DNA from 3 places in the Streptomyces sp. NBC_01717 genome. Region 3 is predicted to be linked to each of the others. Evidence: riboswitches for the same ligand, from Rfam matches in the RefSeq annotation. Region 3 holds a riboswitch; each other region holds the start of a gene.
The links. Region 3 has a riboswitch for S-adenosylmethionine ahead of OHB49_RS38810 (putative leader peptide). Riboswitches for the same ligand answer to the same signal wherever they lie in the genome.
Positions count from the first base shown of each region.

Region 1: it holds a riboswitch for S-adenosylmethionine, as region 3 does, so the genes downstream of both, thrC (threonine synthase) here and OHB49_RS38810 (putative leader peptide) in region 3, are expected to answer to the same signal.
Region 2: it holds a riboswitch for S-adenosylmethionine, as region 3 does, so the genes downstream of both, OHB49_RS30400 (aminotransferase class V-fold PLP-dependent enzyme) here and OHB49_RS38810 (putative leader peptide) in region 3, are expected to answer to the same signal.

Region 1 is NZ_CP109178.1:4,352,310-4,362,384, reverse strand. It holds gene OHB49_RS19705 (alpha,alpha-trehalose-phosphate synthase (UDP-forming)) at 1-205, opposite strand, end outside; gene OHB49_RS19700 (glucosyl-3-phosphoglycerate synthase) at 260-1,210, opposite strand; SAM riboswitch class I at 1,363-1,489, shown strand; gene thrC (threonine synthase) at 1,507-2,808, shown strand; gene OHB49_RS19690 (MoaD/ThiS family protein) at 2,867-3,145, shown strand; gene OHB49_RS19685 (cold-shock protein) at 3,600-3,806, shown strand; gene groL (chaperonin GroEL) at 4,165-5,787, shown strand; gene OHB49_RS19675 (HAD family acid phosphatase) at 5,888-6,556, opposite strand; gene OHB49_RS19670 (LAETG motif-containing sortase-dependent surface protein) at 7,350-8,624, shown strand; gene OHB49_RS19665 (hypothetical protein) at 8,812-9,732, opposite strand.
Region 2 is NZ_CP109178.1:6,710,528-6,720,602, reverse strand. It holds gene OHB49_RS30410 (rhomboid family intramembrane serine protease) at 1-665, shown strand, start outside; gene OHB49_RS30405 (Lrp/AsnC family transcriptional regulator) at 662-943, shown strand; gene OHB49_RS30400 (aminotransferase class V-fold PLP-dependent enzyme) at 1,032-2,408, opposite strand; SAM riboswitch class IV at 2,586-2,703, opposite strand; gene trpD (anthranilate phosphoribosyltransferase) at 2,789-3,853, opposite strand; gene qcrB (cytochrome bc1 complex cytochrome b subunit) at 3,977-5,602, opposite strand; gene qcrA (cytochrome bc1 complex Rieske iron-sulfur subunit) at 5,599-6,654, opposite strand; gene qcrC (cytochrome bc1 complex diheme cytochrome c subunit) at 6,651-7,460, opposite strand; gene ctaE (aa3-type cytochrome oxidase subunit III) at 7,523-8,143, opposite strand; gene OHB49_RS30370 (hypothetical protein) at 8,331-8,732, shown strand; gene OHB49_RS30365 (L,D-transpeptidase) at 8,817-10,067, opposite strand.
Region 3 is NZ_CP109178.1:8,574,346-8,584,420, reverse strand. It holds partial or broken gene OHB49_RS38835 (IS5/IS1182 family transposase) at 115-304, shown strand; gene OHB49_RS38830 (catalase) at 641-2,125, shown strand; partial or broken gene OHB49_RS38825 (LLM class flavin-dependent oxidoreductase) at 2,482-2,634, opposite strand; gene OHB49_RS38820 (NtaA/DmoA family FMN-dependent monooxygenase) at 2,631-4,025, opposite strand; gene OHB49_RS38815 (LLM class flavin-dependent oxidoreductase) at 4,045-5,262, opposite strand; gene OHB49_RS38810 (putative leader peptide) at 5,337-5,453, opposite strand; SAM riboswitch class IV at 5,494-5,606, opposite strand; gene OHB49_RS38805 (TlpA family protein disulfide reductase) at 5,824-6,258, opposite strand; gene OHB49_RS38800 (DUF4395 domain-containing protein) at 6,475-6,885, shown strand; partial or broken gene OHB49_RS38795 (NAD(P)H-dependent oxidoreductase) at 7,238-7,531, opposite strand; partial or broken gene OHB49_RS38790 (LLM class flavin-dependent oxidoreductase) at 7,724-8,226, opposite strand; gene OHB49_RS38785 (HAMP domain-containing sensor histidine kinase) at 8,379-9,803, opposite strand; partial or broken gene OHB49_RS38780 (response regulator transcription factor) at 9,800-10,075, opposite strand, start outside.

The sequences.
Region 1 (10,075 bases), 4.2 Mb from region 3:
CGCGCCGGACCGCCACCCGGTCCCCGTCACCGAGCGCCGCGCAGACCCACAGCTTGTCCTCGACGGCGCTCAGCCCGGAGACGAGTCCGCCGCCGCCCCGTTTGGCGCTGATCGAACCGTCCTCGCTCAGTGCGTACGAGACCGGGCCGCGGTTGGACGCGACGAGTACCTGGGCAGCAGACGTGATCACGTGCTCGGAGACCATGTTGCGGAATCTAGCCCGATCGCGAACCGCCCAAACGTGCGAAGTCAGACCACCTCAGGCGGCGCGGCGCGAAACGTACTCCCTGATCTCCTGCATCGGCGGCCGCTCCTCCGTGTCCACGGCGTGCGTGCGCGGTACGAAGCCGGTCTCGCCCCGTTCGAACTGGGTGAGGGATGGTCGTACCAAGTGGCCACGGGAGAGGCGCAGTTGTGCCGTTCGGTAGATGGCCGCCGCCATCCGGCCCAGCGCCTGTCCGTCCTGATGGCGGTGCTTCCTGACACCCACATCGACCTGGGCCAGCGCGTCCAGCCCCACGGTGTGCAGCGCATCCACGAGCAGGCCCAGTTCCACTCCGTAACCGACCGGGAACGGCAGCCGCTCCAGCAGTGAGCGCCGCACCGCGTACTCGCCGCCCAGCGGCTGGACGAAGCCGGCCAGCTGAGGCCAGTGCAGATTGAGCAGCGGGCGGGCCACGAGTTCCGTGACACGACCGCCCTGGCCTGCTGTGTCCCCGAGCGGGCGGTCGTACATCGCCTTCACGAACTGCACCTCGGGATCGGTGAGCAGCGGGCCGATGATGCCGGAGACGAAGTCCGCGGAGAAGTCCTTCAGGTCGGCGTCTATGAAGCAGATGATGTCCCCGTCGGTGACCAGGAGTGATCGCCAGAGGACCTCGCCCTTGCCGGGCAGGGCGGGTATCCGCGGGAGTATGTCGTCACGGTGCACCACCCGGGCGCCCGCCTTCCGGGCGACCTCGGAGGTGGCGTCCGTCGACCCGGAGTCGATCACCAGCAGCTCGTCGACCAGCTGGACCTTCTCCATCAGCTCGACCCGGATCGTCTCGACGATCGCGCCGACCGTCGCCTCCTCGTTGAGGGCGGGCAGCACGACGCTCACACTTCCGCGCAGCGGATCCCTGGCCCTGGCGGCGACGAGCCGGTCAAGCGGGCGGTCGGCGGCCGACCAGGAACGCCTGGTCAGCCAGCGTTCGACCTCTTCCAGCACGGTCGATACTCCCTGTATGTGATCCATCTCGCGGTTCGGACGGCTATCTCAACCGTCCGATGCTTCGGTTACAGTCTTGAACAACGCGGACGACCCTCGCATGCCGGGGTCCTCCGCCGATAAATGCCTGGATCGATGATCCAGTGCCACAGCGCTCATCCAGAGGGACTGAGGGAACGGCCCGTTGAAGTCCCGGCAACCCTCCTGCCGACCGCGAGGTCAGGTGGGGAAGGTGCCAATTCCGTCTCGTGGCGAAATGCGTCGCGAGGAAGATGAGGAGAAAGGGCCTCGCCATCATGGCTACGCAGACCGTTGCAGTGAGCACCAATTCTTCCGCCGACGCTGTCGACCTCGGTCCCGCCGCGGCACTTTCCTGCCGCGAGTGCGGAGAGCGTTTCGAGCTCGGTCCCATTTTCGCCTGCGCGACCTGTTTCGGGCCGCTCGAAGTGGCGTACGACCTGCCGAGCGGCTCCCCGGACGAGCTGAAGAAGCGCATCGAGGCCGGACCGAACAACATCTGGCGTTACGCGCCGCTGCTGCCGGTCCCCGCCGATGTCGCGGACAAGCCCAACATCAACCCCGGCTTCACCAAGCTGGTCAAGGCCGACAACCTCGCCCGCGAACTGGGCGTCACCGGCGGCCTGTACGTCAAGGACGACTCCGGCAACCCGACGCACTCCTTCAAGGACCGTGTCGTCGCGATCGCCGTCGAGGCCGCCCGCGCCTTCGGTTTCACCACTCTCTCCTGCTCCTCCACCGGCAACCTCGCCGGCGCCGTGGGCGCGGCCGCCGCCCGGGCCGGCCTGCGGTCCTGCGTGTTCATCCCGCACGACCTGGAGCAGGGCAAGGTCGTCATGGCCGCGGTGTACGGCGGTGAACTGGTCGGCATCGAGGGCAACTACGACGACGTCAACCGCTTCTGCTCGGAGCTCATCGGCGACCCGCTCGGCGAGGGCTGGGGCTTCGTCAACGTCAACCTGCGCCCGTACTACGGCGAGGGCTCCAAGACGCTCGCGTACGAGATCTGCGAGCAGCTCGGCTGGCGGCTGCCCGACCAGCTCGTCATCCCGATCGCGTCCGGCTCGCAGCTCACGAAGATCGACAAGGGTCTGCAGGAGCTGATCAAGCTCGGTCTCGTCGAGGACAAGCCGTACAAGATCTTCGGCGCCCAGGCCGAGGGCTGCTCCCCGGTCTCCACCGCCTTCAAGGCCGGTCACGACGTCGTACGCCCCCAGAAGCCGAACACGATCGCCAAGTCGCTGGCGATCGGCAACCCGGCGGACGGCCCCTACGTCCTGGACATCGCCCGCCGGACCGGCGGTGCCGTCGAGGACGTCGACGACGAGCAGGTCGTCGACGCGATCAAGCTGCTGGCGCGCACCGAGGGCATCTTCGCGGAGACGGCCGGCGGGGTGACGGTCGGCGTGACGAAGAAGCTGATCGAGGCCGGCCTGCTGGACCCGACGCTCACCACCGTCGTCCTCAACACCGGTGACGGTCTGAAGACGCTGGACGCGGTCGCCCCGACCACCGGCCCGACGGCGACCATCCGGCCCAGCCTCGACGCGTTCCGCGCCGCCGGCCTGGCCCGCAGCTGACCCGACCACCGGGACGTCCACCCGAGACGTCCACCCGAGACGTAAGGAAGGCACCCACATGAGCGTCAAGGTCCGTATCCCCACCATCCTGCGCACCTACACGGGCGGTCAGGCCGAGGTCCCGGCCGAGGGCGCGACCCTCTCCCAGGTGATCGAGTCGCTGGAGCAGAACCACCCGGGCATCGCCGCGCGCGTCCTGGACGACCAGGGCAAGCTGCGCCGGTTCGTGAACGTGTACGTCAACGACGACGACGTGCGCTTCGAGGGCGGCCTGGAGGCGGCCACCCCGGACGGCGCCGGCGTCTCGATCATCCCCGCCGTCGCGGGCGGCTGCTGACCCTCCGTCGCCCCGGCACGGACTCCCCGTAGGCCCCGCGGCCGACTTCACAGTGTCACCGGAATTGCCCCCTCTGCGAGGTAAGCGGAGGGGGCAATTCTGCATGGTTAAGCGGGGTACAGTTGGGAAGTCCCCTCCGCTGCCCGTGCCGACCGCATATGAGAATGCGCCCGCCCGCGACAAGATGCAGCCAAAGTGCTCGAACCCCTTGCGCCATAAGTGGCCTTTGCCCGGCCCGAGTTGCCCTGGAATCGCATAAATTCCGCATATTCGGGCGTTCGGTGCTGCCCAGAATTCTCGTCCGATTGACCTGTTGCAGAGGGCAGTTGGGCAGATACATTCGGCCGCGGTCGACGCGTTCCGGCGCACGCACCCTCTCCTGTCGGAGGGTGAGTTCTGACCCGGGCCCGCGAAGTGCGGTCCTGTGCAAGGGCCAGTAATAGGGGAGTTAGGCATGGCTCAGGGCACCGTCAAGTGGTTCAACGCGGAGAAGGGGTACGGCTTCATCGCGGTCGACGGTGGTGCGGATGTTTTCGTCCACTACAGCGCGATCCAGATGGACGGGTACCGCACCCTCGAAGAGGGTCAGCGAGTTGAATTCGAGATCTCGCAGGGCCAGAAGGGGCCGCAGGCGGACATGGTCAAGCTCGCCGTCGGCTGAGCTCGGCGCGGTCGGCCAACGACACCACTCACGCATGAAGGGCCCGTACCCCCAGGGGGACGGGCCCTTCACGCGTCGCGTCGGCCATCACCCGCGTGGCCTCCCCACGACATTCCTCATTCCACGGACCGTCGCCCCGTCCACGCCTTGTCCACAACCGCCGGGGGCGCTTGCACTCGTGGGGGTCGAGTGCTAATCATTGGCGTTAGCACTCTCCAGGTGAGAGTGACAGAACTTGGACCGGGCCGGTGAGGCCCGCAGGTCCGGTGGGGCAAGGAACCACCGGGCAGGCAGGCCGTCCGTCGCGGGCGCCACTCGGTCCGGAGAAATCCACCCCTGTCCGGGAGGACCACTTCACATGGCCAAGATCATCGCGTTCGACGAGGAGGCACGGCGCGGTCTCGAGCGCGGGATGAACCAGCTCGCCGACGCCGTCAAGGTCACCCTTGGCCCCAAGGGCCGCAACGTCGTCCTCGAGAAGAAGTGGGGCGCGCCCACGATCACCAACGATGGTGTTTCCATCGCCAAGGAGATCGAGCTCGAGGACCCGTACGAGAAGATCGGCGCAGAGCTGGTCAAGGAAGTCGCCAAGAAGACGGACGACGTCGCCGGCGACGGTACGACCACCGCCACCGTTCTCGCCCAGGCGCTCGTCCGTGAGGGCCTTCGCAACGTAGCCGCGGGTGCAAACCCGATGGCCCTCAAGCGGGGCATCGAGAAGGCCGTCGAGGCCGTCTCCGCCGCTCTGCTGGAGCAGGCCAAGGACGTGGAGACCAAGGAGCAGATCGCTTCGACGGCCTCCATCTCCGCCGCCGACACCCAGATCGGCGAGCTCATCGCCGAGGCGATGGACAAGGTCGGCAAGGAAGGCGTCATCACCGTCGAGGAGTCCCAGACCTTCGGTCTGGAGCTGGAGCTCACCGAGGGTATGCGCTTCGACAAGGGCTACATCTCGGCGTACTTCGCCACCGACATGGAGCGCATGGAGTCGTCCCTCGACGACCCGTACATCCTGATCGTCAACTCCAAGGTCAGCAACGTGAAGGACCTCCTTCCGCTGCTGGAGAAGGTCATGCAGTCCGGCAAGGCACTGCTGATCATCGCCGAGGACGTCGAGGGCGAGGCTCTGTCGACCCTGGTCGTCAACAAGATCCGTGGCACCTTCAAGTCCGTTGCCGTCAAGGCCCCGGGCTTCGGTGACCGCCGCAAGGCCATGCTCGGCGACATCGCCATCCTCACCGGTGGCACGGTCATCTCCGAGGAGGTCGGTCTCAAGCTCGAGAACGCCGGCCTGGACCTGCTGGGCCGCGCCCGCAAGGTCGTCATCACCAAGGACGAGACCACGATCGTCGACGGTGCCGGTGACAGCGACCAGGTTCAGGGTCGCGTCAACCAGATCCGTGCCGAGATCGAGAACTCCGACTCGGACTACGACCGCGAGAAGCTCCAGGAGCGCCTGGCGAAGCTGGCCGGCGGCGTGGCCGTCATCAAGGCCGGTGCCGCCACCGAGGTCGAGCTCAAGGAGCGCAAGCACCGCATCGAGGACGCCGTTCGCAACGCGAAGGCGGCCGTCGAGGAGGGCATCGTCGCCGGTGGTGGCGTGGCGCTGCTGCAGGCCTCCGCCGTCTTCGAGAAGCTGGAGCTCTCGGGTGACGAGGCGACCGGCGCCAACGCCGTCAAGCTGGCGCTGGAGGCTCCGCTCAAGCAGATCGCCGTCAACGGTGGTCTCGAGGGTGGCGTCGTCGTCGAGAAGGTGCGCAACCTGCCGATCGGTCACGGTCTGAACGCCGCGACCGGCGAGTACGTCGACATGATCGCCGAGGGCATTCTCGACCCGGCGAAGGTCACGCGCTCCGCTCTGCAGAACGCCGCGTCGATCGCCGCGCTGTTCCTGACCACCGAGGCCGTCATCGCCGACAAGCCGGAGAAGGCCTCTGCGGCCGCTCCGGGCGGCATGCCGGGCGGTGACATGGACTTCTGATCCTGACGGATCAGTAGTTTCGGTCGCACATCGGCCCCCGGGACCTGTACTGGTCCCGGGGGCCGATGCCATGTCCGCGGCGGTGACGGCCGGTCAGCGGTCAGGAGAGCTTGCCGTCGTAGTCCGGGAGCTTGAACGTCCGCTCGGCGTGGCCGCCGACCAGGTCGCTTTCGTTGTTGCCGATGTTGGCGATGATCGTGTAGCCCCGGGCCTCGATCTCGGCACGCTTGGCGGTCTTGTACGTGCTGACTTCGTCGAAGAGGTCGGGCAGGTCGCGGACGTAGAGGCCGGTCACCGGGTAGCCGACCGCGGTGAGGTTGTGCTGCGTCAGCGAGGCGATGATGCCCGGGCGGGCGGTGACGAAGAAGATGGCGACGCCCTGGGAGTCGGCGTACCGGACCAGATCACGGACCTGGGCGATCGCGGGGGTCGGGAACGTCCAGAAGTAGTGGAAGTCCGTCTCCAGCGACGAGTTGTCGATGTCGAGGACGATCGCCGGTTTCTGGCCCGCGGGGGTCTGCGCGATGCGCTGTTGGATGTAGGGGCGGGCCACGTCGATGACCGCGGCGACATCACGCTGCCAGGTGCCGTAGTCGATGCCCAGGATGGCGGCATTGCCGCCGGGGGCCCAGGACGTGGCGACTGCCCCGGCGGTGGGCGACGACACGGGGGCGGCCTGGGCGGCTGTGGCGGGCGCGACGAGGGCGAGAACGGCGGCCGCGGCGGCGACGCCCGCCGTACGGGTGAACCGGGTACGGCTTCGGCTCATGAGGGTGTCTCCTGTGTCGAGGTTGACATGCACGCGTTCAACACTCGGTGAGGCCGAGTCACATGTCTACTGGCCGGTAGGAAACTTTTCATGGACGCACCATGAAATGGACACACTATGAATCGGACGTAACCCTCTCGGATCGATGGCCGTCCGCAGCGCGTATCTCCGCCATCCGGTGACGGACCCCTCGGCCACCCGGCGCCCCATGCCCGGCCCGGTGCCCCGCATCTCGCGCACTCCAGGATCCGCGGCGCGGCGGACGGTGTGGGCGGAGCGGGCCGTTCGGGTGGCATTTCGGTGATCGGGCGGCAGCGGAACAGCGCGCTCGGACTCCGCGACTCAAGGCCTGCGAATCCGGCATCCGCGCCCGGGCGGCGTTGCGGACGGTCCGCCCCGTTGCGGCAGGTCGATGGCCGGTCCCGGGGTACTTCCACTGGTCTCTTGCTCAGGAGTTGCTTCGCGGCCTCGATCGCCTCCCTGTCGAGTTCCTCGATGGAAACGCCCCAACTCTGCGGCCGTCCTTCCGGGTTGTGAGCGCAGGGGCGCCGGCGGAGGTGTAGGACGAGGCATCCAGGTGCATGTGGCATTCATCACAGCGAAAGTGCAGGTAGTGAAAGCAACTGCACCCTTTCGTCTCTTCTGTCTGTGCCGGTGTGGTGGTGCCGGCCGGAGCGGGTGAAAAACTCGTGACGGCCGACCGCTGTCCCGGTCATACGATCGCCTCAAGTCGCATATGCGTGTCCCATTCCGCTGCGACCCTTCTTCTCTTTTCGGACCCCGAAGGGCTCTTGTGAAGATTCGCCGGATTCTTGCCACAGCTGTTGCCGCCGCAGTGACCACCCCTGCGCTCCTCCTGTCGGTCACCCCTGCGTTCGCCGACGACAGGCCGACAGCGCAGACGCAGGAGAAGCCGTCCATCGCGGAGTTGGAAAAGGCCGCCGCCGCAGCGCAGGATGTGTACGACGACGCCGTAGCGGCCGAGAGTGCCGCCTACGCGGCTCTGGAAGCGGTCCTGTCCGACACCTCTCCGCTGGCTGTGGCGGCCAAGGCCGCCCAGGCCGCGGCGGCCGACGCCGCCACCGCGAAGACCAACGCCGACCAGGCGGTCGTCGACGCCAAGGCGGCGGTCGACGCCCTCCCGGAGACGGCCACCGAGGAGGAGAAGACCGCGGCGGCGACGGCTCTCACCGAGGCGGAAGCCGCCGCCGCAGCCGCCGCCGATGTCAAGGTCGCCGCCGACGCCAAGGTCGTGGACGCCCTGGACGCGCGTGACGACGAGCGGGTCGCCGCGGCCCGGAAGCTGGACCAGGCGCAGAAGGCCACCGAGGCGGCGCTCGCTGACAAGACCGCCGCCGACGAGGCGCTGGCCAAGGCGAAGGAGGAGGCGGGTGAGGGCGGCGAGGACTGCGTCCCCGAGGCCAAGCTCACCACGGTCGTCACCGGTCTGCCGTCCACAGTCGTCGCCGGCACGAAGGTCAACTTCAATCTCCGGGTGACCAACGGCACCGCGAAGACGATGGACGAGGTACTTCCGTTCGCCTACGTCCACGCGACCGACAAGAGCGGGCTCAAGGACATCGACGACCTGGTGCACCTGCAGTGGTCGTCCGCCGAGTCCTCGACGTGGAAGACCGTCGACAACGAGCACTACATGGACGCCATCAGCCCACTGAAGGCAGGCGCCCACGCCGACGTCAAGATGCGCCTCACGGTCGACGCCTCGGCCCCGGCGGGCAACGGCGTCACCTTCGTCGCCGGTGACTACTTCAACGACAACGGCACCTGTGGCGGGAACCCGGACCTCGAGGGCTACGAGTTCCTGATCGCAGCCGCGGGCAGCAAGCCCGGCAAGGTCGACGACGCCAAGCCGAGCACGACCGAGCCGAACACTTCGGACGTCAAGCCGCAGGGCGGCGCGTCGGCGAGCCCCGTGAGCGGCAGCCTCGCCGCCACGGGCTCGTCCTCCGCGACGTCGCAGCTCGCCCTCACGAGCGGCGCGGCCCTGGCGATCGGCGCGGGCGCGGTGTTCGTCGCACGCCGTCGCAAGGCCGGCTCCCACGCCTGACGCGTGAGGCGGGGTGCCGATCAGGCACCCCGGCCCACGCGCTGACCGCCCAACGGGCCCGACACCGAACGGTGTCGGGCCCGTTGCGGTGACACGGCCGCCCCGGCGCGTAGCCACCTGCAGGCCAACGCCTACGGGTTCGGAGTTCGGAGCGCGGCAGCAGGGCCCGTAGCGGGTGGGCCAGACCTCATCGGCGCGGACGGAGTCGCGGCCGTGATTGCGCACCGCTTCTTAGGGCGGGGGCCATCGCGGCCCGCACCTCGGCCATCCGGTCGCTGACTCCGTCAGCCGGGATCCCGCGGCTGCTCGCCGATACGGAGGTCTGCTCACCCCGGCATGGCCCGCACTCGCCGCCGGGCAGCGTCTCTGCCCGGCCCGGTGTGCCGCATTTCGCGCACTCCAGGACCCGCAGCGCGGCGGACGGTGTGGGCGGAGCGACCCGTTCGGGTGGCATCTTGGTGGTCAGGCGGCTGCGGACCAGTGCCGCCGCGTGATGCACCGGGACCGGCAACCCGTCGGTCAGTGCGTGCAGCAGCTGTACTTCGGTGGCGCCCCGGTCGAACCACGTGGTGACGTACGGCTCCAGCGCTGCGCAGTCCGTCGATGACAGGCTCAGCGCGGGTGCGGTGCGGCCGAGTGCGGCCAGCAGGATAAATGCCCGGGAGCGGGTCGGCCGCGGCTGCTCCGGCGGTACGTCGCCCCTGGTGAACGCGGCCCACCAGTCGTCGTCGCGAGGCGTGCGGGAGAAGAACGTACGCGTCACCCAGCGCGCGCTGCCCGAGCCGATGACGTGCTCGCTGCCCCGGCGCAGATGCCCGGCCCGCTGGAGGTTGTTCAGCGCGGTCCGCAGTGCGCACTGCCCGTACGGCAGGACCTTGGCCAGCGTCTTCACGGAGATGTCGGCCCCGTCCGGCAGCCGGTCGACATAGGCGGCGACGGCGGCCTCACGCGGCGGAAGGTGTGCGAAGTCGTGCGCGGTACACGGACGTTGGGCGGACGCGGACCGCTTGCCGTAGCCAGGGTTGGCCATCGGGTGCGGCGGCGTGTGCGGGTTGTGCGGGGGTGCGTGCGGTGCGCACGAGGCAGCACTAAGCTGGCTGTCAGCCATGGGATCGCTCTTTTCGATCTTGCTGGTCAGACCCCTGTTCGGTGTTCCCGCACCGGCAGGGGTCGTTCGTTATTCGGAACGCTAGAGCGTCCGCACCGTGCGTGGCAAGCCGGTCACGAAGAGTGAAATTGCCTGCTGGGGAGGGTGGGTGGGTTGAAGCCCTCCACCCATTCCTTGAAAGAGCGCTCGGAGTGCGGGGCTTGAGCTCCGGGGCGCACGCGGCCCAGGAGTCCCGTGCACGGAAGATGTAAAGGCGCACAGGCCATGCGCACGTCACGCTTGTGCCATCGGCGGGTACAGCCATGTCGAAGTGCGGCCAAAGGGGGAGGCGGACCGTGTCGTG
Region 2 (10,075 bases), 1.9 Mb from region 3:
CCCTCATCGGCCTGTGCTGTGCCATCTTCCTGATCAGCCCGCTCTCCGGGTTCAACCCCACGTACGGCACCGCCGACACCCTGCTCGCCGCACAGGCCGGGTACTTCGAACGCTGGGGGGTGATCCCCGCCGAGCTGTGGGGCGGCTCGGCACACGCCCTGCTCACCCCGCTGACCGCACTCTTCGTGCACGGCAGCTGGCTGCATCTGCTCGGCAACATGCTCTTCCTGTACGTCTTCGGGGCGATGGCCGAGGAGCGGATGGGCCGTGCCGAGTTCGCCTTCTTCTATCTCGGCTGCGGCTATCTCGCCCTGCTGGCGTACGCGGCGGCGCACGCCAGCTCCGACCAGACCCTCGTCGGCGCCTCGGGGGCGATCTCCGCGGTGCTCGGGGCGTTCCTGTACCTGTTCCCCCGGGCCCGGGTCACCAGCCTCTTCCCGTTCCTGCTCTTCCTGCCACTGCGCTTTCCCGCCTGGATCGTGCTGATCTTCTGGTTCGTCCTGCAGTGGATGGCGGCGCAGGGTGCGGGCAGCGGACCGGGGGTGGCCTATCTCGCCCATGTGGTCGGCTTCGCCACCGGCTTCCTCTACGCCTGGGGGCGCTACCGCCGTGGGGCTAGAGTGAAGACTCCAGCCACGGCCACCGAGGGAGAAAGCCAGCCGTGATCACCGCGATCGTGCTCATCAAAACCAGCGTGGACCGGATTCCCGAGATCGCCGAGTCCATCGCGGCGCTGGACAGCGTCAGCGAGGTCTTCTCGGTCACCGGCACGTACGACCTGATCGCCATGGTCCGGGTGGCCAAGCACGACGATCTGGCGGACGTCATCCCCGGCCGGATCAGCAAGATCCCGGGCGTCGAGGGCACCGACACGCATGTCGCGTTCCGTACGTACTCGCAGCACGACCTGGAAGCCGCCTTCGCCATCGGTCTCGACGCGTAGGTACGCCACATCACGCCGTAATACTTCGGCCGGGGACGGGCAGCTGCCCGTCCCCGGCCGAAGTATTACGGCCTCGGTGCCCGGCCGGTCAGACCTGAGCCGTGCCCCGGTCCGGGACGCAGCGGCCGTCCTCGGTGCGGTACTTCCACTGGGCACCCTCGCTCACCAGCTCCTTGACCGCGCGGACGAACCGCTCGATGTGCTCGTCCGGCGTACCGGCGCCGAAGCTGACCCGGATCGCGTTCAGCGAGCGCTCGCCCGGCTCGGCCTCCGGCGCACCGCACTCGCCCGGGTCCTGCGGGTCGCTGCCCAGCAGGGTGCGCACCAGCGGGTGGGCGCAGAACAGTCCGTCGCGTACCCCGATGCCGTACTCGGCGGAGAGCGCCGCCGCGAAGTGCGAGCTGTTCCAGCCCTCCACCACGAAGGAGATGACGCCGACCCGCGGGGCGTCGTCGCCGAACAGCGACAGCACCTTGACCTGAGGGACCTCGGCAAGGCCTTCGCGGACCCGGGTGACGAGCTGCTGCTCGCGGGCGACGAGGCGGTCGAAGCCGGCCTCGGTGAGCGCCTTGCAGGCGGAGGCGATGGAGTAGACACCGATGACGTTGGGCGAACCGGCCTCGTGCCGGGCGGCGGTGGAGTGCCACTCCACGTCCACACCGCCGTCGGTGCGCCGGGCGACCTTCCGGGAGGCGCCGCCACCGGCCAGGTACGGCTCGGCGTCCTGCAGCCAGTCGGCGCGGCCCGCGAGGACACCGGAGCCGAACGGCGCGTACAGCTTGTGTCCGGAGAAGGCGACCCAGTCGACGTCGAGCTCGTCGATGTCGACCGGGTGGTGCGGCGCGAGCTGTGCGGCGTCCAGCACGATCCGGGCGCCGTGGGCGTGGGCGGCGGCGGCCAGCTCCTTCACCGGCCACAGCTCACCGGTGACGTTCGAGGCGCCGGTGACGCAGACCAGCGCGGGGCCGTACGGGTCACGGCCGGCGAGCGCCCGCTCCAGCGTCTCGATGGCCTGGGCCGGGGTGCGGGGAGCATTGAGGTAGGTGACACGGGCGTCGCGCCAGGGCAGCAGCGAGGCATGGTGCTCGGTCTCGTACACGAAGACCTGACAGTCGGCGGGGACCGCCCCGGCCAGCAGGTTCAGCGAGTCCGTCGTCGACCGGGTGAAGATCACCTGGTCCCCGGCGCGGCAGCCGAGGAACTCCGCGACCGCCTTGCGGCTGTTCTCGAAGAGGTCCGTGGAGAGCTGCGAGAGGTAGCCGGCGCCGCGGTGGACGCTGCCGTAGTACGGGGCGTACGCGGCGACGTCGTCCCACACCCGCTGCAGGGCCGGGGCACTGGCCGCGTAGTCCAGGGCGGCATAGGTGACTTCTCCGCCGGTAACGAGCGGAACAGTTACATCCTTGCCCAGAACAGGCAGCGGGGAACAAATGGAACGGTCGGCGGCAGCGGTGACGACAGACATGGCGAACTCCCGTAAGAGGCAGGCGAATTCACTGCGCCGGCGGGTACGCGGCAGCGCAGGAGGAAGAAAAAGGGGGTTGCGGAGAGGGGCCGGACCGGGCCCTATCGCATTCGCTTGCTCACAAGAGGCTCCTTGAGGACCAGGACCCCAGGGATGTGACATTCACAGATGTCGAGGGGTCCGCGCTTGCCGCAGACCTCGCTGCCTACGGCCTGGTCTTCACCCGGGGCACCCCGCCACGGACGGAGGGTTGCCGGACAGCGGGCCGGGGCCGTAGTCGCTGTCACTCATGACCTGCCCAGCATCTTGCCATACGTGGGTCGACGCGCAAGGCGCAGTCCAAGATCTGGACTGCGCCCCGGTCGGCATTTCCCGTTCGGTCAGGCGTTGCTGACCGTCACCCAGCGCTCCAGCGCCGCCCGGGCCGCACCCGAGTCGATGGACTCGGCGGCCTTGGCGATCCCGGCGGCCAGCTGCTCGTTCAGAGTGCCCTCACCCGGGTCCAGCGCCACCAGCGCCGCCGCCGAGTTGAGCAGCACCGCTTCGCGCACCGGACCGGTCTCACCGGCCAGCAGCCGGCGGGCCACATCGGCGTTGTACGAGGCGTCGGCGCCGCGCAGCGCCTCGACGGGGACCAGCTGGAGGCCGACGTCGCGCGGGTCGAAGGCCTCCTCGCGCACCTCGCCGTCCCGGACCACCCAGATCCGGGAGGTCGCCGTGGTCGTCAGCTCGTCCAGACCGTCGTCGCCGCGGAAGACCAGCGCCGAGTTGCCGCGCGCCGCGAGCACGCCCGCGACGATGGGGGCCATCTTCAGATCGGCGACACCGATGGCCTGGGAGCGCACCTGGGCGGGGTTGGTGAGCGGACCGAGGATGTTGAACGTGGTCTGCGCGCCGAGCTCCTTGCGGGCCCGTGCCGCGTACCGCAGGGCGGGGTGGAACTTCACCGCGAAGCAGAAGGTGATGCCTGCCTCCTCCGCCACCTCGACGACGCGCTGCGGGGCCAGCTCCAGATTGACGCCGAGCTTCTCCAGGACGTCGGAGGCGCCGCTGGCCGAGGAGGAGGCGCGGTTGCCGTGCTTGACGACCTTGGCTCCGGTGCCCGCGACGACGATCGCGGACATCGTGGAGATGTTGACCGTCTTGGCGAGGTCGCCGCCGGTTCCGACGATGTCGACCGTGCGGCCAGGCACCTGGATCGTGGTGGCGTGCTCGTACATGGCGCGGACGAGTCCGGTGACCTCGTCGACGGTCTCGCCCTTGGCGCGCAGGGCGACGGCGAAACCGGCGATCTGCACGTCGGTCGCCTCGCCGCTCATGATGTTGTCCATCGCCCACGCGGTGTCGTCGGCGGTCAGGTCCTGGCCGCGCAGCAGGGCGTTCAGTACGCCGGGCCAGGAACGAGCCGCCACGCTGTCGCCGCCGACCGGGGTCACAACGTTCATGGTCCGCTCCTGGGGGTCCACAGCCGAAAAGGTATGGACCCCACCCTATCGAGCGCCCGGGACAGCAAAGAGCCCCGTCCATCGAATGGACGGGGCTCCCGCTGTGGCGATCAGTTGAGGCGATCAGTGGTGGCCGTGGCCGCTGGTGATCTCCTTGTACTCCTCGGCAGTGGGCTTTTCGATCTGGTTGTGCTCGCCGAAGTAACCCTTGCTGAGCTTGGCCCGCAGCCTCTGCATCGCGGGCACCTTGCGCTCGACACCGTTCTCGTCGACCGTCGGACCGATCTCGACCGGCTTGTACTGCTCGTGCGCGGTGAGCGTGTGCAGCTGCGCGGGGTTGAGCGGCTCGTGGATCTCGACGAACTCACCGTGCGGCAGGCGCTTGATGATGCCGGACTCGCGTCCGTGCAGCACCTTCTCCCTGTCGCGGCGCTGAAGGCCGAGGCAGATCCGCTTCGTGACGAGGAACGCCAGGACCGGGCCCACGAAGATGAAGATCCGGACGAACCACGAGATGGAGTTCAGCGAGAGATCGAAGTGCGTGGCCCAGAGGTCGTTACCGCCGCCGATGAAGACGACGATGTACTCCGTGATCCAGGCGACGCCGAACGCCGTCCGGGTCGGGGCGTTGCGCGGGCGGTCCAGGATGTGGTGCTCGCGCTTGTCCCCGGTGACCCAGGACTCGATGAACGGGTAGACCGCGATCACGGCCAGCACCAGGCCGAAGGCCATCAGCGGGATGAACACACCCAGGACGAGCGTGTGACCCCACAGGTTGATCTCCCATCCCGGCATCACGCGGATCAGACCCTCGGCGAAGCCCATGTACCAGTCGGGCTGGGCGCCGGTGGACACCTGGTCCGGACGGTACGGACCGATGGCCCAGATCGGGTTGATCGAGGCGATCGCCGCGATGACCGCGATGACACCGAAGACCAGGAAGAAGAAGCCTCCGGCCTTCGCCATGTAGATCGGCAGCAGCGGCATACCGACGACGTTCTTGTTCGTGCGGCCGGGACCCGCGAACTGCGTGTGCTTGTGGAAGAAGACCAGGATCAGGTGGCCGACCACGAGACCGAGCATGATGCCCGGCAGCAGCAGGATGTGGATCGAGTAGAACCGGGCGACGAAGTCGCCGCCGGGGAACTCTCCGCCGAACAGGAACATCGAGATGTACGTGCCGACGATCGGCGTGGCCAGGATCGCGCCCTGGGTGAAGCGGACACCCGTACCGGAGAGCAGGTCGTCCGGGAGCGAGTAGCCGGTGAAGCCGGTGAACATACCCAGCACGAACAGCAGGAAGCCGAACAGCCAGTTGATCTCACGCGGCTTGCGGAAGGCACCCGTGAAGAAGACGCGCATCATGTGCACGAACATGGCGGCGAGGAAGATCAGCGCGGCCCAGTGGTGGATCTGGCGGACCAGCAGACCACCGCGGATGTCGAAGCTGATGTCCAGCGTCGAGGCGTAGGCCTCGGACATCCGGATGCCCTGCATCGGCTCGTACGAGCCGTGATACACGACCTCGTTCATGCTCGGGTGGAAGAACAGCGTCAGATACACACCCGTGAGGATGATGATGATGAAGCTGTAGAGGGCGACTTCACCGAGCATGAAGGACCAGTGGTCCGGGAAGATCTTGCGCATGTTGGCCTTGGCCAGGGAGTAGATCCCGAGCCGGCCGTCCGCCCAGTCGGCCACCCGCTCGCCGGCGGGCGCCTTGCGCTTCGTGTCGGTCGCAGTACTCATCCGCGCTCCCAGAATGCAGGACCGACGGGCTCTTCGAAGTCACCGAGCGCCTCGAGGTTGCCCTCGCTGTTCACACCGATCCGCAGCTGCGGAAGGGAGTGACCGGCCGGACCGAAGATGACGCGGGCGCCGTCGGAGAGGTCGAAGGTGGACTGGTGGCACGGGCAGAGCACGTGGTGCGTCTGCTGCTCGTACAGGCTGATCGGGCAGCCGACGTGGGTGCAGATCTTCGAGAAGGCCACGATGCCCTCGTGGGCCCACTCGCGCTCGCGCTTGTCCTTGATGTTCTCCGGCTGGATACGGATGATCATCAGCGCAGCCTTGGCGATCTGCGTCTGGAAGTCGTGAGCGTCCTCCGTCAGGCCCTCGGGCATGGCGAAGGTCAGCGAACCGACGGCGACGTCCTCGGGACGCAGCGGCTCCATCGTGTTCATGTTGATGAGCTGCTTGCCCTTGGACCACAGCGTCTGACGGAGCTTCTTCTCCGGCAGCGGGCCGAGGTCGCGCAACAGCATCACGCCGGAGAGCGGCACCAGGGCCAGCGCACCGAACAGGGTGTTGCGGATCAGCTTGCGCCGGCCGAACGCGGACTCCTCGGCACCGGCCGCGAAGTCGGCGAGGACCTTCGCCTTGACCTCGGGCTCCGCCTCGATGGCGTGCCGGTCGTCGGCGACCTCCTCGTCGGACATCAGGGTGCGCGCCCAGTGGACGGCGCCCGCGCCGATCGCGAAGAGGGCCACGCCCAGGGTCAGCCCGAGGGAGAAGTTGAGCGCGCTCACATGGCCGAACGGCCAGATGAACACGATCTTGTCCACCGGGAAGATGACGTACGAGGCGATGAAGCCGATGGTCGCCAGCATGGACAGCACGAACAGGAACGCGACCGTACGCTCGGAGCGCTTCGCGGCCTGTTCGTCGATGTCCTGGATGCGCGGCCGGTGGGCCGGCAGCCCCGGGTCGGCGAACGGGTCGTCCGCGCCCTCTACCGCGCCGTGCGCGGCTTCCTGCTCAGCGGGCAGGTTCTCTTCTGGAATCTTCTCTTGGCTACTCATGACTTCTTGGCCTTAGCGGTGTGGGCCGCGACCCAAACGGCAACTGCGACGAGTGCGCCCAGACCGAAGATCCAGGCGAACAGACCCTCGCTGACCGGACCGAGCCCGCCCAGCTTGAGGCCACCAGGGGTCTCGGACTCGGCGCTGTTCACGGTCTTGACGTACGCGATGATGTCCCGCTTCTGCTGCTCGGGCATCGTCGAGTCGGGGAAGGACGGCATGCTCTGCGGGCCGGTCTGCATGGCCTCGTAGATGTGCTTCGGGTCCACGCCCTCAAGGCTGGGCGCGTACTTGCCCTTCGTCAGGGCACCGCCCTCGCCGGTGAAGTTGTGGCACTGCGCGCAGTTGGTACGGAACAGGTCGCCACCCTTGGCGATGTCCGCACCGTCAGGGCTGACCTGGTCCTCGGTCGGCACGATCGGGCCGGCGCCGAGCGACGCGACGTACGCCGCGAGCTGGTCGATCTCGGCCTGGGTGTAGATGACCTTCTTCTTCGGTACCTGGGCACCCGGCTGCTGGGCCGGCATACGGCCCGTGCCGACCTGGAAGTCGACGGCGGCAGAGCCCACGCCGACCAGGCTCGGCCCGTCGGACGAGCCCTGACCGCCGGCTCCGTGGCAGCTGGCGCAACCGACGGAGTACAGCTTCTTGCCCTCATCGATGGCGAGGGACTGGGCGGTGTCGTCGGCCTGCGCCTTGCTCGCGGGCGCAAACGCGGCGTACAGCCCCCCAGTAGCCGCAAGCGCGAGGAGTAGTACGACGACCGCCGCCAACGGATGGCGTCGTCGTGCGGAGAGCTTTTTCACGGATTACCCCGGTGTCAGGATCTTCTGCGTCGATGCTGGATGTGGTTCGGGTTCGAGCCCGGTTACTTGATCATGTAGATCGTGGCGAAGAGGCCGATCCACACGACATCGACGAAGTGCCAGTAATAGGACACGACGATGGCAGCGGTCGCCTGTTCATGGGTGAACCTCTTGGCCGCGTATGTCCTGCCCAGTACGAGCAGGAAGGCGATGAGACCGCCTGTCACATGCAGACCGTGGAAGCCGGTGGTCAGGTAGAACACCGAGCCGTACGGGTCGGAGGACAGCGAGAGGCCGTCCTTCTTCACCAGCTCGGTGTACTCGAAGACCTGGCCTCCGATGAAGATCGCACCCATCACGAACGTGATCACGAACCAGGCACGGAGCTTCTTCACATCGCCCCGCTCCGCGGCGAAGACGCCGAGCTGGCAGGTGAGGGAGGAGAGCACCAGGATCGTGGTGTTCGTCGCCGAGAACGGGAAGTTCAGGGCGGAAGCCATTTCCTTCCAGTGGTCGGGTCCCATCACCGATCGGAGGGTGAAGTACATCGCGAAGAGGGCCGCGAAGAACATCAGCTCGGAACTCAACCAGATGATGGTTCCGACGCTGGTGAGGTTCGGTCGATTGACCGACGGGTGCGCGTGCCCGGTTTCTACTGTCGTTGCTGTCGCCACGACCGACATTATGTCGGTCGCTTATCCCGCCCTCACTCCGGGGGGTGCCGTTCGGTGTGTCAGCAGGGTGTGTCCTGCCCGAACGGCCCATCGAATCGGTGTCATTACCGGTGCTGACACGCTGTCGGTCGGAGTACGATCCGCGCATCGGTTCATGGCCCGAGAGCCCCGAAGACACAGATGTCACGGAGGAACAATGCAGCCGACCGCCACGGTCCTGGTCTACAGCGACGATGCCAACACCCGTGAGCAGGTGAGGCTCGCCGCCGGTCGCAGGCCTGCGGCGGACGTGCCACCGGTGGAGTTCGTGGAGTGCGCCACGCTGCCCGCCGTCCTGACCGCGCTGGACAACGGCGGCATCGACGTGTGCGTGCTGGACGGCGAGACGGCTCCGGCGGGCGGCATGGGCGTCTGCCGGCAGATCAAGGACGAGATCTTCCGCTGCCCGCCGGTACTGCTGCTGATCGGGCGCCCGCAGGACGCCTGGCTGGCCACGTGGAGCCGCGCGGACGCCGCGGTGACCCTTCCGGTCGAGCCGGTCGAGTTCGCGGACGCCCTGGCCGCTCTGCTGCGCAGCAGGCTCTGCGTACAGTCCTGAGTCCTGCTGCAGCCCGGCCCGCGGTTCCGCCGCGGGCCGGGCTGCTTCATGTCCCTTCGAGGTTCGGCGCACTCCCCTGGCCGGTCAGACCTCGGGGCGCAGGCGCGCCGCCTCCACCGTCGACCCGTCCGGGGTGGCGTTGTTCTGCAGGGCGCTGCCCTGCTGCCATTTGGCCCAGGACAGGTTCCAGTCGCCGTAGCCGTTGTCGAACGGCGTCATCGTGGCGCCCTGGCTGCCGACGACCGAGACGAGGTCGCCCTCGCGCACGGTGTTGAAGAACCACTGGGCCTGGGCGTTGCTCATGCCCGTACAGCCGTGGCTGACGTTCGCGTACCCCTGTGAGCCGGTGGACCAGGGGGCGGCGTGCACGTACTCACCGCTCCAGGTGACGCGGGTCGCGTAGTAGACCATCAGGTCGTAACCGTCGCTGGAATTCTCCGAGATGCCGATGGTCTCCCCGCGCATGCGTACGGAGTACTCCTTGCTCAGCACGACTTTGACACCGTTGCGGGTGTCGAAGCCGGGCCTTCCGGTGGTCACCGGAATGGTGTTGATCACTTCTCCGTTGCGCTTGACCGTCATGGAGTGCGCGGCGGCGTCGGTGATGGCCTCGATACGGTCGCCGGTAGTGATCTTCAACGCCTTCGTGGGGGCTCCGTACAGCCCCTTGGTGACCCTGATGCCGGCCATGTTGCTGCTGACCTCGATCGTTGCCCGGGCCGGCCAGTACGTCTGCGGGCGGTAATGCAGGATCTTGTCGTCGACCCAGTACCAGGAGCCCGTCACGGAGGGCGTGGAGCGGACCTTCAGTGCGCGCTCCACGGTGGCCCTGGCGGCTTTGTCCTTGACCGGAGCGCTGAGTTCCGCCGTAATGGGCTGTCCGACGCCATAGGTGCCCGCGTGCGGGCCGAAGGTGACATTCAGGAGCTTCTTCGCCGGGGCCGTCTCGAAGGAGAGCGTACGGCTGCCCGGAGCACCGTCGTCGTCCTCGACGCTGACCCTGACGGTGTAGCGGGTGCCGGCCGCGAGCGGGACGGTGGAGTGCCAGCGCAGCCCGTCGGCCGAGAGTTCGCCCGCGAGGTGGCGCCCGGCGGTGTCCACCGCGGCCACGTCCGTGATCCGGCCGTCGTCACCGCTGGCGGTCACTTCGAGGGGCTTGTCGGGATCGGCCTTCTTGTTGCCCTCAGGGGCGTTGGAGGTGATCTCGTCCGCCGCGTCGTACGGCTGTTCGGCGAGTGGATGACCGTGTGGCCCACCACAGGCGGTCGCCCCTGCAACCAGGGTCATGACCAGCAGCGTGCAGCTCACTACGGGACGAATGCGCGGCGTGTTCATGGTCACCA
Region 3 (10,075 bases):
GAAGCCAACTGGTCCGGCTCAGAACCCATCTGCTCACCCACGGCTCGCTGACAGACGTGTTGCGACGAATCCTTGAACCCGAGGACGCAAGCCGGGTTCCAAAACGCGCATCGCCGCAAAGGCATCGAGTCCGGCGAACGATCAGGACCCCGGCGACGGGTGATTGAGCAGACCATGTCCTGGCTGACGGGCTACTGCAGACTCAACCACCGCTACGAACGCTACCCCCCGCAACTACCTGACCCTTCTCGGCCTCGCCGCCGCCCTCTGCTGCTACAAACGCTTCCTCAAACGCACCACGTAGGACACCGCCTAATAGGCCGTTCACCCGGGTGGACGTTGGGTGGCTGGCATGACAGGACAGGCGCAGACAATGCTGAAATGCTGTCTGTTATGTCCTTACTGATGGTGAGCGCCGCGCTTACCGCCTACCTGAATCGGCACCTCCGATATCGGATCCTTGGACACGCCCGCGTCCATGGGCCACGCGCAGGAGAGAACCAATTCTGAGCGAGAAGATCACCGGTATCGATATACCCGATACGCGACTGCAGCCGAGGCCACGGAACTGGTTCGCGAAACTGAGTCCTGGGTCTGACCAGACATGCCGAGGACTCTACCGCGAGCAGAGGATGAAGAGATGAGCGATGAACTGCCAGTCACGACCACGGATTCCGGTTGTCCCGTCGCCAGCGACGAGTTCTCGGTCACGGTCGCAGCCAACGGCCCCGTCCTGCTGCAGGATTCCTACCTGATCGCGAAGCTGGCCCACTTCGTCCGCGAGCGTGTTCCCGATCGCGTGTACCACGTCAAGGGCGGCGGCGCCTTCGGCTATTTCGAGGTGACTGCCGATGTCACCGAATGGACCAAGGCCGCCTTCCTCAGTGAGGTCGGCAAGCGCACGCCGGTGCTGCTCCGCTGCTCGTCCGTAGCCGGCGAAGAGGGCTACCCGGACTCGGACCGCGACGTGCGCGGCTGGGCCCTGAAGTTCTATACCGAGGAAGGCAACTACGACCTCATCGGCAACAACACGCCGGTCTTCTTCGTCCGTGACCCCATGAAGTTCCCTGACTTCATCCACTCGCAGGAGCGCATGCCCGACAGCGGCCTGCGCAGCAACAATATGCAGTGGGACTTCTGGACGCTCTCACCGGAGTCGGCCCACCAGGTGACGATCCTGATGAGCGACCGCGGCACACCACGCACCTGGCGCCACATGAACGGCTACAGCAGCGACACGTACATGTGGGAGAACGCCGCGGGTGAGAAGTTCTGGGTCAAGTACCACTTCAAGACCGAGCAGGGCATCGAGAACTTCACAGACGCCGAGGCCAGGGCCATGCGCGCCGAGGACCTCGACTGCCACCGCCGCGACCTGCGAGAGGCGATCGCCCGCGAAGACTACCCGTCCTGGCGCCTCGAGATGCAGATCATGCCCTACGAGGACGCGGCCGACTACCGCTTCAACCCCTTCGACGTGACCAAGGTCTGGCCGCACGAGGACTATCCGCCGATCACCGTCGGGCGCCTGGTGCTCGACCGCAACCCCGAGAACTTCTTCGCCCAGATCGTGCAGGCCTCGTTCGACGTGGCGAACTTTGTCCCCGGCATCGGGCCCAGCCCGGACCGGATGGTGCTGGGGCGGCTGTTCGCCTACGGCGACTCGAGCCGCTATCGCACCGGCCCGAACTATGAGCAGCTGCCGGTCAACCGGCCACGCAACGAGGTGCACAACTACAACAAAGACGGACCGATGCGCTACCGCCACAATGGGAACCAGCCGGTCTACGCGCCGAACAGCTACGGCGGGCCCAAGGCCGATCCACAGCGCTACCGCGATCCGAGCTGGTTTGTGGAGGCCGGCGAGATCATGCGCACGGCCTACGAGGCGCACCGGGACGACAACGACTTCATCCAGCCCGGCACTCTCTACCGCCAGGTGATGACGCCGACCGAGCGGGACCATCTGGTCGACAACATCGTCTGGCAGCTGAGCCAGGGAGTGGAGCGCTTCATCCAGGAGCGCGCGGTCAACGACTACTGGACGAAAGTGGATCCCGAGCTCGGCACGCGCGTCGCCCAAGGCTTGGGCCTGGGGACTTCGCAGCCGGGTGCAGGCCGCTGAGCGCCTCCTCGCCCAGGCCCGGCTGCCACACCGGCGGCCGCTCGTCATACCCCACACCCGCCCCGGAGGGGGCCGATGCCGACGAGGCATCCGTATCGCCACCGCTCGACACGGAAGTGGCCGTGCTGACCGCGCTCTCCTCGGCGAGCCTGCACAAGTTCCTCGTGCGCGAGCCCGCTCGGCGGCCGCGTCGCCGTCGGCGATGTCGAGCAACTGACCCCGTTCGTATACCGGGTGGGAGACCGCGGCGAGTTCAAGGTGCGCGTCGCAGTGGACTCCCCCAGTCGCGGACAGGATCGGTTCGGCGTACGTATCGATCGGATTGGTGACGTTCGCCGAGAAGAGCGGGTCGCCGCGTGTCGTTCGCCGACGCCGAAGCCGACGAACCCGAGCTCCTCGGCCGGCACCGCGTTGTCGATCACCTCGCGGAAGCGTTCGTCGGTCGGCTTCTGAACGCCGGTCACCGGGTCCGGGGCATGGATGGTGAGAGTGATGGCCAGGAACTTCAGGACGCCACCCGCTCAACCGGAGCGTCGGCATCGGGGTGGGCCAGGCCGAGGTGGTCACGCAGCGTCCTGCCCTCGTACTCCGTGCGGAACACGCCGCGCTCCTGCAGCAGCGGGACAACGGTGTCGGCGAAGACGTCCAGCCCGCTGGGGGTGATGTGCGGGACGAGGATGAAGCCGTCGCTGGCGTCGGCCTGGACGAAGGAGTTGATGGTCTCGGCAACGGTGGCCGGGGAGCCGACGAAGGCCTGGCGGTTGCCGGTCTCGATGACCAGGTCACGGATCGACCACTTGTTGGCGGCCGCGAGCTCCCGCCACTCCCGGGCTGTGGCCAGCGGGTCGCGGTACATTCGTACCTGCGCGCGCCCGCGGGCGATGGTGTGTTCACCGAGGTCCGGGTCGATGTCGGGAAGCGGGCCCTCCGGGTCGTACCCGGACAGGTCGCGGTTCCAGACGAACTCCAGGTGTTTGATCGCGGTGGCGCCGCTGACCTGCTGGCGGCGCACCTCGCGGGCCATCTCCTGCGCCTCGGCGTCCGTGTCACCGAGGACGAAGGTCGCGGCGGGCAGGATCAGCAGTTGGTCGTGGGTGCGGCCGTGGCGGGCGAGGCGGCCCTTGACGTCGGTGTAGAACGCCTGTCCTTCCTCGAGAGCGCTGTACCGGCTGAAGATCGCGTCGGCGCTTGAGGCCGCGAACTCGCGGCCTTCGTCGGAGTCGCCGGCCTGGAAGATCACTGGACGGCCCTGCGGGCTGCGCGGGACGTTGAACTGCCCTTCGATGTCGAAGTGTTGTCCCTTGTGAATGAAAGCTCCGGCCTGTGCGTCCCGGAGGAAGGTGCCGGTCTGCTGGTCGGCGACGATCTCATCACCGTGCCAGGAGTCGAACAGTTCGTTGGCGGTGGCCAGAAACTCCTTGGCCCGGGAGTACCGCTCTTCCTGCGGGAGGAAGCCGCCGCGGCGGAAGTTCTCGCCGGTGAAGGCGTCCCATGAGGTGACGACGTTCCACGCTGCGCGCCCACCCGAGAGGTGATCGAGACTGGCGAACTGGCGGGCCACTTCGTAGGGCTCATTGAAGGTGGAGTTGATGGTGCCGGTCAGGCCGACGTGTTCGGTGACGGCGGCGAGTGCGGACAGCACAGTGAAGGTGTCGGGGCGCCCCACCACGTCCAAGTCATAGATTTTCCCGCCCTGCTCACGCAGCCGCAGCCCTTCGGCGAGGAACAGAAAGTCGAACTTGGCGCGTTCGGCGGTACGCGCGAAGTGCGCGAACGAGCTGAACTCGACATGGCTGCCCGCCTCGGGGGCGCTCCACACGGTGGTGTTGTTGACGCCGGGGAAGTGGGCCGCGAGATGTATCTGCTTGAGCGGCTTGCCGGATCCATTGCTGGTGCTCATGTTCGGTGAATCCTCCGGCTCAGACGGTGGCGTAGCGGTTGGCGGGGCGGGAGAGTCCGAGCAGCCCGCGCAGGGTGTCGGCCTCATAGGCGCGCCGGAAGGCGTTGCGGCGCTGCAGTTCGGGAACCAGGCCACGGGTGATCGCCTCGAGGTCGTGGCCGATCACGGCGGGGCGCAGCCGGAAACCGGACAGTCCGGCCCGCTGCCACTCCAGGAGCAGGTCCGCGAGCTGCGCGGGAGTGCCGGTGAACACCTTCGCGTCACTGGTGTACGGGTAACCCGCGAGGCCGTCCAGGCGATCTCGGCGGGCCGTCGCCGCTGCAGGGTCGTCGTCGAGGAAGACCACCAGGTCACCGAAGATGTGCAGGGGATCCTCCGCACGCCCCGCCGCAGCCTGTTCGCCGCGGATCTCGTCGACAATTGCGCGGGCCTGGTCGGTGTCGTGCGGGGTGACGTACCCGATGTCGGCTGAACGAGCCACCAGTCGGAAGGGCACGCTCTGGTGCGCGAGGGCGCTGACGAGCGGCTGTCCCTGCGGTGGCCGGGGCGTGATCGAGGGGCCCTTGACGCTGAAGTGTCTGCTCTCGAAGTCGATGTAGTGCAGCTTGTCGCGGTCGATGAAGCGACCTGTGGCGGCGTCCCGGATCTCGGCGTCGTCCTCCCAGCTGTCCCACAGGCGGCGCACCGCCTCGATGGAGTCGCCGGCCTCTTCGAAGAGTTCGGCGGTCAGCTCCCGTACGGCAGGGCTGTCCAGATCCTCGATACGGAAGCGCGGAAACGCACGGCGGCCGAAGTGGGCCGCCTCGTTCTGCCGCGCCGAGACCTGGATCCGCAGGCCCGCACGACCGGTGCTCACATAGTCGAGGGTGGCGATCGCCTTGGAGATGTGGAATGGCTCGGTGTGGGTGGCGACCACGGTCGGTATGAGCCCAATGTGCCGAGTCAGCGGGGCCACGCGCGCGGCGATGAGCACCGCGTCCAGCCGCCCACGCACCTGGTCGGTGCGACTGTCGGGCTCCGTGAAGCGCGAGGACTGGAGCCCGAGCGCGTCCTCGATCGTCACGAAGTCCAGCAGGCCGTGTTCGGCCTCCGTGATGATGTCGGCCCAGTACTCGGCGGTGAGCAGGTCTCCGGGACGGGCCACCGGCTCGCGCCATGCGGCCGGGTGCCAGCCCGCACCGTCGAGGGCCACGGCGAGGTGAAGCGAAGAAGACAGCGAAGAAGGAGATGAGGACATGAAAGGGGTGCCTTCCTGATCGACCGTATGTGATCGCCGCACCTCGTCCGGAGGTTCGGCGGCGGGAGAACAGGTCAGGAACAACAGAGCGCGCCGGCCACGCGCTGAAGGTCGATGTGGGGCCGGGAGTACAGATGGACGCTGCGCCGCGGGACAAGAACCCTGACAGGCGGGCAGGACACGGGTGGCATGGCCGTCACCTCCGCCCTTCCGGCCTCGGCGGGCCCGAGGGCCTCGCGCTTGCGAAACCCGGACGGGCCCCGCCTGGTCGTCACCTGGAGCACCCCGCCGCGCAGGAGGGTTGCCGGTCAGCAAGCCAGGGCTTGACGCTGACACTCATAACCTGCTCGGAACGCTACGCGGGGCGGCGGCGCCGCGCAATGTCCGGAGGTCATGGTCATGACGCCACGCCACAACAACACACCTACGCCGTTTGTTCCTCCGGCCCTCCCGACTACGCGTCAACAGGCAGTCCGTGCGACGGCGCAGAGTGCGTCCGATCCACTCTTAGAGCGGCATCGGTGCTGGAGGCGGCTGTATGAACCGGAGTGAGCTACCTGATCACGATGGGGTGATGGAGGCCCCGGTTACCTTACCGATGGCCGCGATCACGTCCGCACGCCTGGGCTGCCCGGACGCCCTGCCGACAACCCGACCGGTCGGGTCGAGAACAAACACGGTCGGCGTGCGCAGAATCTCCAGTCGCCTCACCAGCTCCAGCCGGGCTTCCGCGTCGATTTCCAGATGCACCGCTCCCGGCACCGTCCCGGCGACCTCGGCCAGCATCCGCCGCGTCGCCCGGCATGGCTGGCAGACGGCGGTGGAGAACTGAAGCAGCGTCACCCGCTCCCCCAGCTCGGCCCCGATCTCCGCCGCCGACAGGCGCACCGCACCATCCGTGGGCCGCAACCGGAGCCTGCCGCTGCGTGCCGCCTGCACCACCCCGAAGATGCCCGCCAGAACGAGCACCGCGACACACACCACCAACCCGGTCATACGACCAGTCTGCCCCACCGCCCCCAACTCCTCGCCCCAACTGGCCATCGACCGCTCGGTATCGCGCCGCTAGCATGTCCGCCATGGACTCCGCTCTCCGGCCGCTACGGCTGACCACTCGTCGTGTGGTCGACCTCTGCCGGGTCACGGCCTGCCGCTGTCGCTGACACCTGCGCCGGCCCGATCGTCATCCTCCCCTTGTCCCGGAGTCCCCTCATGCAGATCGACCCGCGAGGCACCCGCTTTGCCGCCGCGCTCACCACACTTGTCCTCTGTGCCGTACTGATCACTGGCAGCGGCGCCCTGCTGGCCGTGCAGACCGCGATCTTCGCGCTCGGTGCCTTCGCCGGCCTGCAGTACTCCCCGTACGGTTGGCTGTATCGGGTCGCAATTCGGCCCGGACTCGCCCAGCCGCGCGAGCTGGAGGATGCCCGTCCGCCCCGCTTCGCGCAGGGCGTGGGCTTCGGCTTCGGTCTGGTCGGCACCGTCGGCTACCTCGCCGGCGCCGAGTGGCTCGGCCTGGCCGCCACCGCGCTCGCCCTTGCTGCGGCCTTCCTCAACGCAGCCTTCGGCTACTGCCTCGGCTGCGAGATGTACCTGTCCATTCGCCGTTTCCGAAGCACCTGAGTACCGCGGTCCGGCCATCTGTTGAGCACCGTCCCGTCCGCGCACCGCAGTCGTCGGCCGAGCAGATCGTCGTCACCTGGGCCGGCTACGCGAATGATGTCCCTGTGGCCACCGCCTCGCTGCGCGAGTGTTCGCAGTCCGGTACCAGTGGACGAGGAGATCCCCGCGCGACGCTGGGCGAACGCGCCACCCGGCCGGGATTCGGATCCCCGCAGTACGACGCCGAGGGCTGGCCGACTGCTCTCAAGTGCCGTTGCCGTCCTCGAAGATGCCGCTTCCGGCGCCGTCCCGCAGGAGGTTCCCACACGACCACGGGGTGCAGCCCAGATGCCGTGGCCCGCCGACGACGGGCTCAAGCGGTGGCCGCCACCAGCGCCAGCCGGCCGCCCAGTGCGACGGAGAAGGCTTCCGTGACCTGGGTCAGGGCGTCAGCGGACGCCGGTGCGACGGCCGGTGTGCCGTCGTCGCCGACGGTGATGTCCTTGTCGAGCGTGAACCAGCCTTGGACTATGTGCGCGGCGCCCATGGCGCTGAGCACGGGGCGCAGCGCGTAGTCGATGGCCAGGACGTGCGCTGTGCTCCCGCCGGTGGCCAGCGGCAGCACCGTCTTGCCGGCCAGGGCGTGCTGCGGGAGCAGGTCGAGCAAACGCACCGCTCTGCGCCATGCGCTGCGCCGCCCGGCGGACGTCGCCGCCGATCTGGCGGAGTTCCGTGCCCTTGTCCTTCGCCGGGAACACGAACCGGGGCAACCTGATACGCGGGCGTAGCGACTTCTCCCAGGCGGCGAAGTACGCGTCCGGCCAGGGACGTTGGACCTCGTCGGTCGGAGGCGTCGCCCTCAACCGTTCGCAAGCCGGCGCTCGCTGGTGTGGCGGTTGACGGGGATCGGCAGACCAAGGTTGCCCCGCAGGGTGTCGGCCTCGTACTCGGTACGGAACAGTCCGCGCTTCTGCAGGAGCGGTACCACACCGTCGACGAAGAGCTCCAGCTCGCCGTTGGTGCGGAAGGCGAGGTTGATGCCGTCGAAGGTGCCCGCCTCGAACCACTTCTCGATCGCGTCCGCGACGGTCTCGGGGGCGCCCACGAAAGGCGACTGGCGGAACTCTGGTTCGCCGACTCGGCCACCTGCCGAAGCGTCAGGGTTTCGGCCTTGTCCCGTTCGATGATCTTCGCCGCGGCTGTCCGGCCACCCTTCTCGGCGAGGTGGGCGACGTCCGGAAACGGCGCGTCCAGATCGTGCGCGCTGAAGTCGTAGGCGCCGAACGACCGGCCCAGGAGCCCGAGGTTGCGGTCGAGGTCGTTGTCCTCCTCGAAGATCTCCCGCTCGCGGCGCCCCCGCGCGGTCAGGTCCGCGAGGCCGGAGCGGCGAGCCGAGCGCGGGGCTGATCGACTCCCAGTCCGTCCGCACGGCCGACACAGCCCGGTAGCAACCCGGGGCTTCGACGCCGGCAAGAGGTCAAGGGGCGCGGTTCATCGTCGCCGACCGGACGTGTTCAGTTGGGGAGTGTCAGGCGGAAGGTGGTGTGCCCGGGGCTGCTGGTGACGGTGGCGGTGCCGCCGTGGGCGGTGATGACGGCATGGACGATGGCGAGTCCGAGACCGGTGCTTCCCGTACTGCGGGAGCGGGCGTGGTCGGCGCGTACGAAGCGGCCGAAGACCTCGGGCTGAAGCTTTTCGGGGATGCCTGGACCGTTGTCACTCACGCTGACGGAAACGCCGGCCGGCTCGGTGGTGAGGCCGATGGTCACGTCGGTGCCTGGCGGTGTGTGGGTACGGGCATTGGCGAGGAGATTGCCGATGGCCTGCTGGAGCCGGTGGGCGTCTCCGGCGACGGTGACTGGTTCTTCGGGGAGATTGAGGAGCCAGCGGTGGCCGGGGCCGGCGGCGCGTGCGTCCTCCGTAGTGTTCAGGATCAGCAGGGTCAGATCGACCGGTTCGTGTTCGAGAGGGCGTCCGGCGTCCAGGCGGGCGAGGAGGAGCAAGTCGTCGACGAGGCGGGTCATACGCTGCGACTCGGCATCGATGCGTTCCAGGGCGTGGCGGACTTCGGCGGGGACGGGGCCGTGCCGGCGCAGGGCGAGCTCGGCGTGGCCGCGGATGTTGGCGACGGGGGTACGTAGCTCGTGGCTGGCGTCGGCGGCGAAGTGCCGGAGCCTCTCCTCGCTGGCCTGGCGCCGGGTGAGGGCGTCCTCGACGCGGCCGAGCATGTGGTTGAGGGCGGTGCCGACCTGGCCGACTTCGGTGCGCGGGTCGGTGTCGGGAAGTGGTTCCGGCATGGCGACCTCGCCGCTGGCGAGCGGCAGCCCGGCGACCTCCGCTGCCCGGGCGGTGACCCTCTGGAGGGGGCGAAGGGAGATCCGCACCCACAGGGCACCGGCGATGCCGGTGACTACGAGGGCGGCGCCGAACAGTACGGTTTCGACCGCTTCGAGGCGGTGAACGGTCTCTTCCACCGGGTGCAGGGGCAGGCCGGTGATCAGGATGTCCTGGTCGTCGCCCTCAACGGCCGTGACGCGATAGCCCCCCAGTGCGGAGAGGCGGATGCTGTGTCCGCTTCCGTCGACGGGGACCCCCGCCAAGACACGGCGATCCCGGAGGGTGAGGTGGAAGGCACGGTCGGTGGCCTCGTCGACGACGGCTGCCTGGGTGACGGTGCCGTTCAGGAGGCGGGCGCCGAAGGTCGCTTCGGCCTGACCGCGCGTGTCGGGACGGTTGTCCGCGTCGGGTTTGGCCTCATGTTCCAGGCTGGCGGCGAACCGGCCGCCGGAGGCGGAGAGCTGTTCGTCCAGCCGCCCCATCAGGAAGCCTCTCAGAGCGACGGCGGTGGTGATGCCGACGACGAGGCAGGCGAGGGCGAGCAGAGTGACGAGTCCGGCGGTGAGCTGACCGCGCAGGGTACGGGGCGGCAGGCGCCTCATGGGGAGTCCGGCTTGAGGACGTATCCGACGCCGCGCACGGTGTGGATCATCGGGGTGCGTCCGGCATCGATCTTCTTGCGCAGGTAGCTGATGTAGAGCTCGACGACATGGGCTCGTCCGCCGAAGTCGTAGGCCCAGACCTGGTCGAGGATCTGGTCCTTGGACAGCACTCGGCGCGGGTTGCGCATGAGGAAGCGTAGGAGTTCGAACTCGGTGCGGGACAGGTCGACCGTGGTCCCGCCGCGTCTGACCTCCCTGGCTTCCTCGTCCAT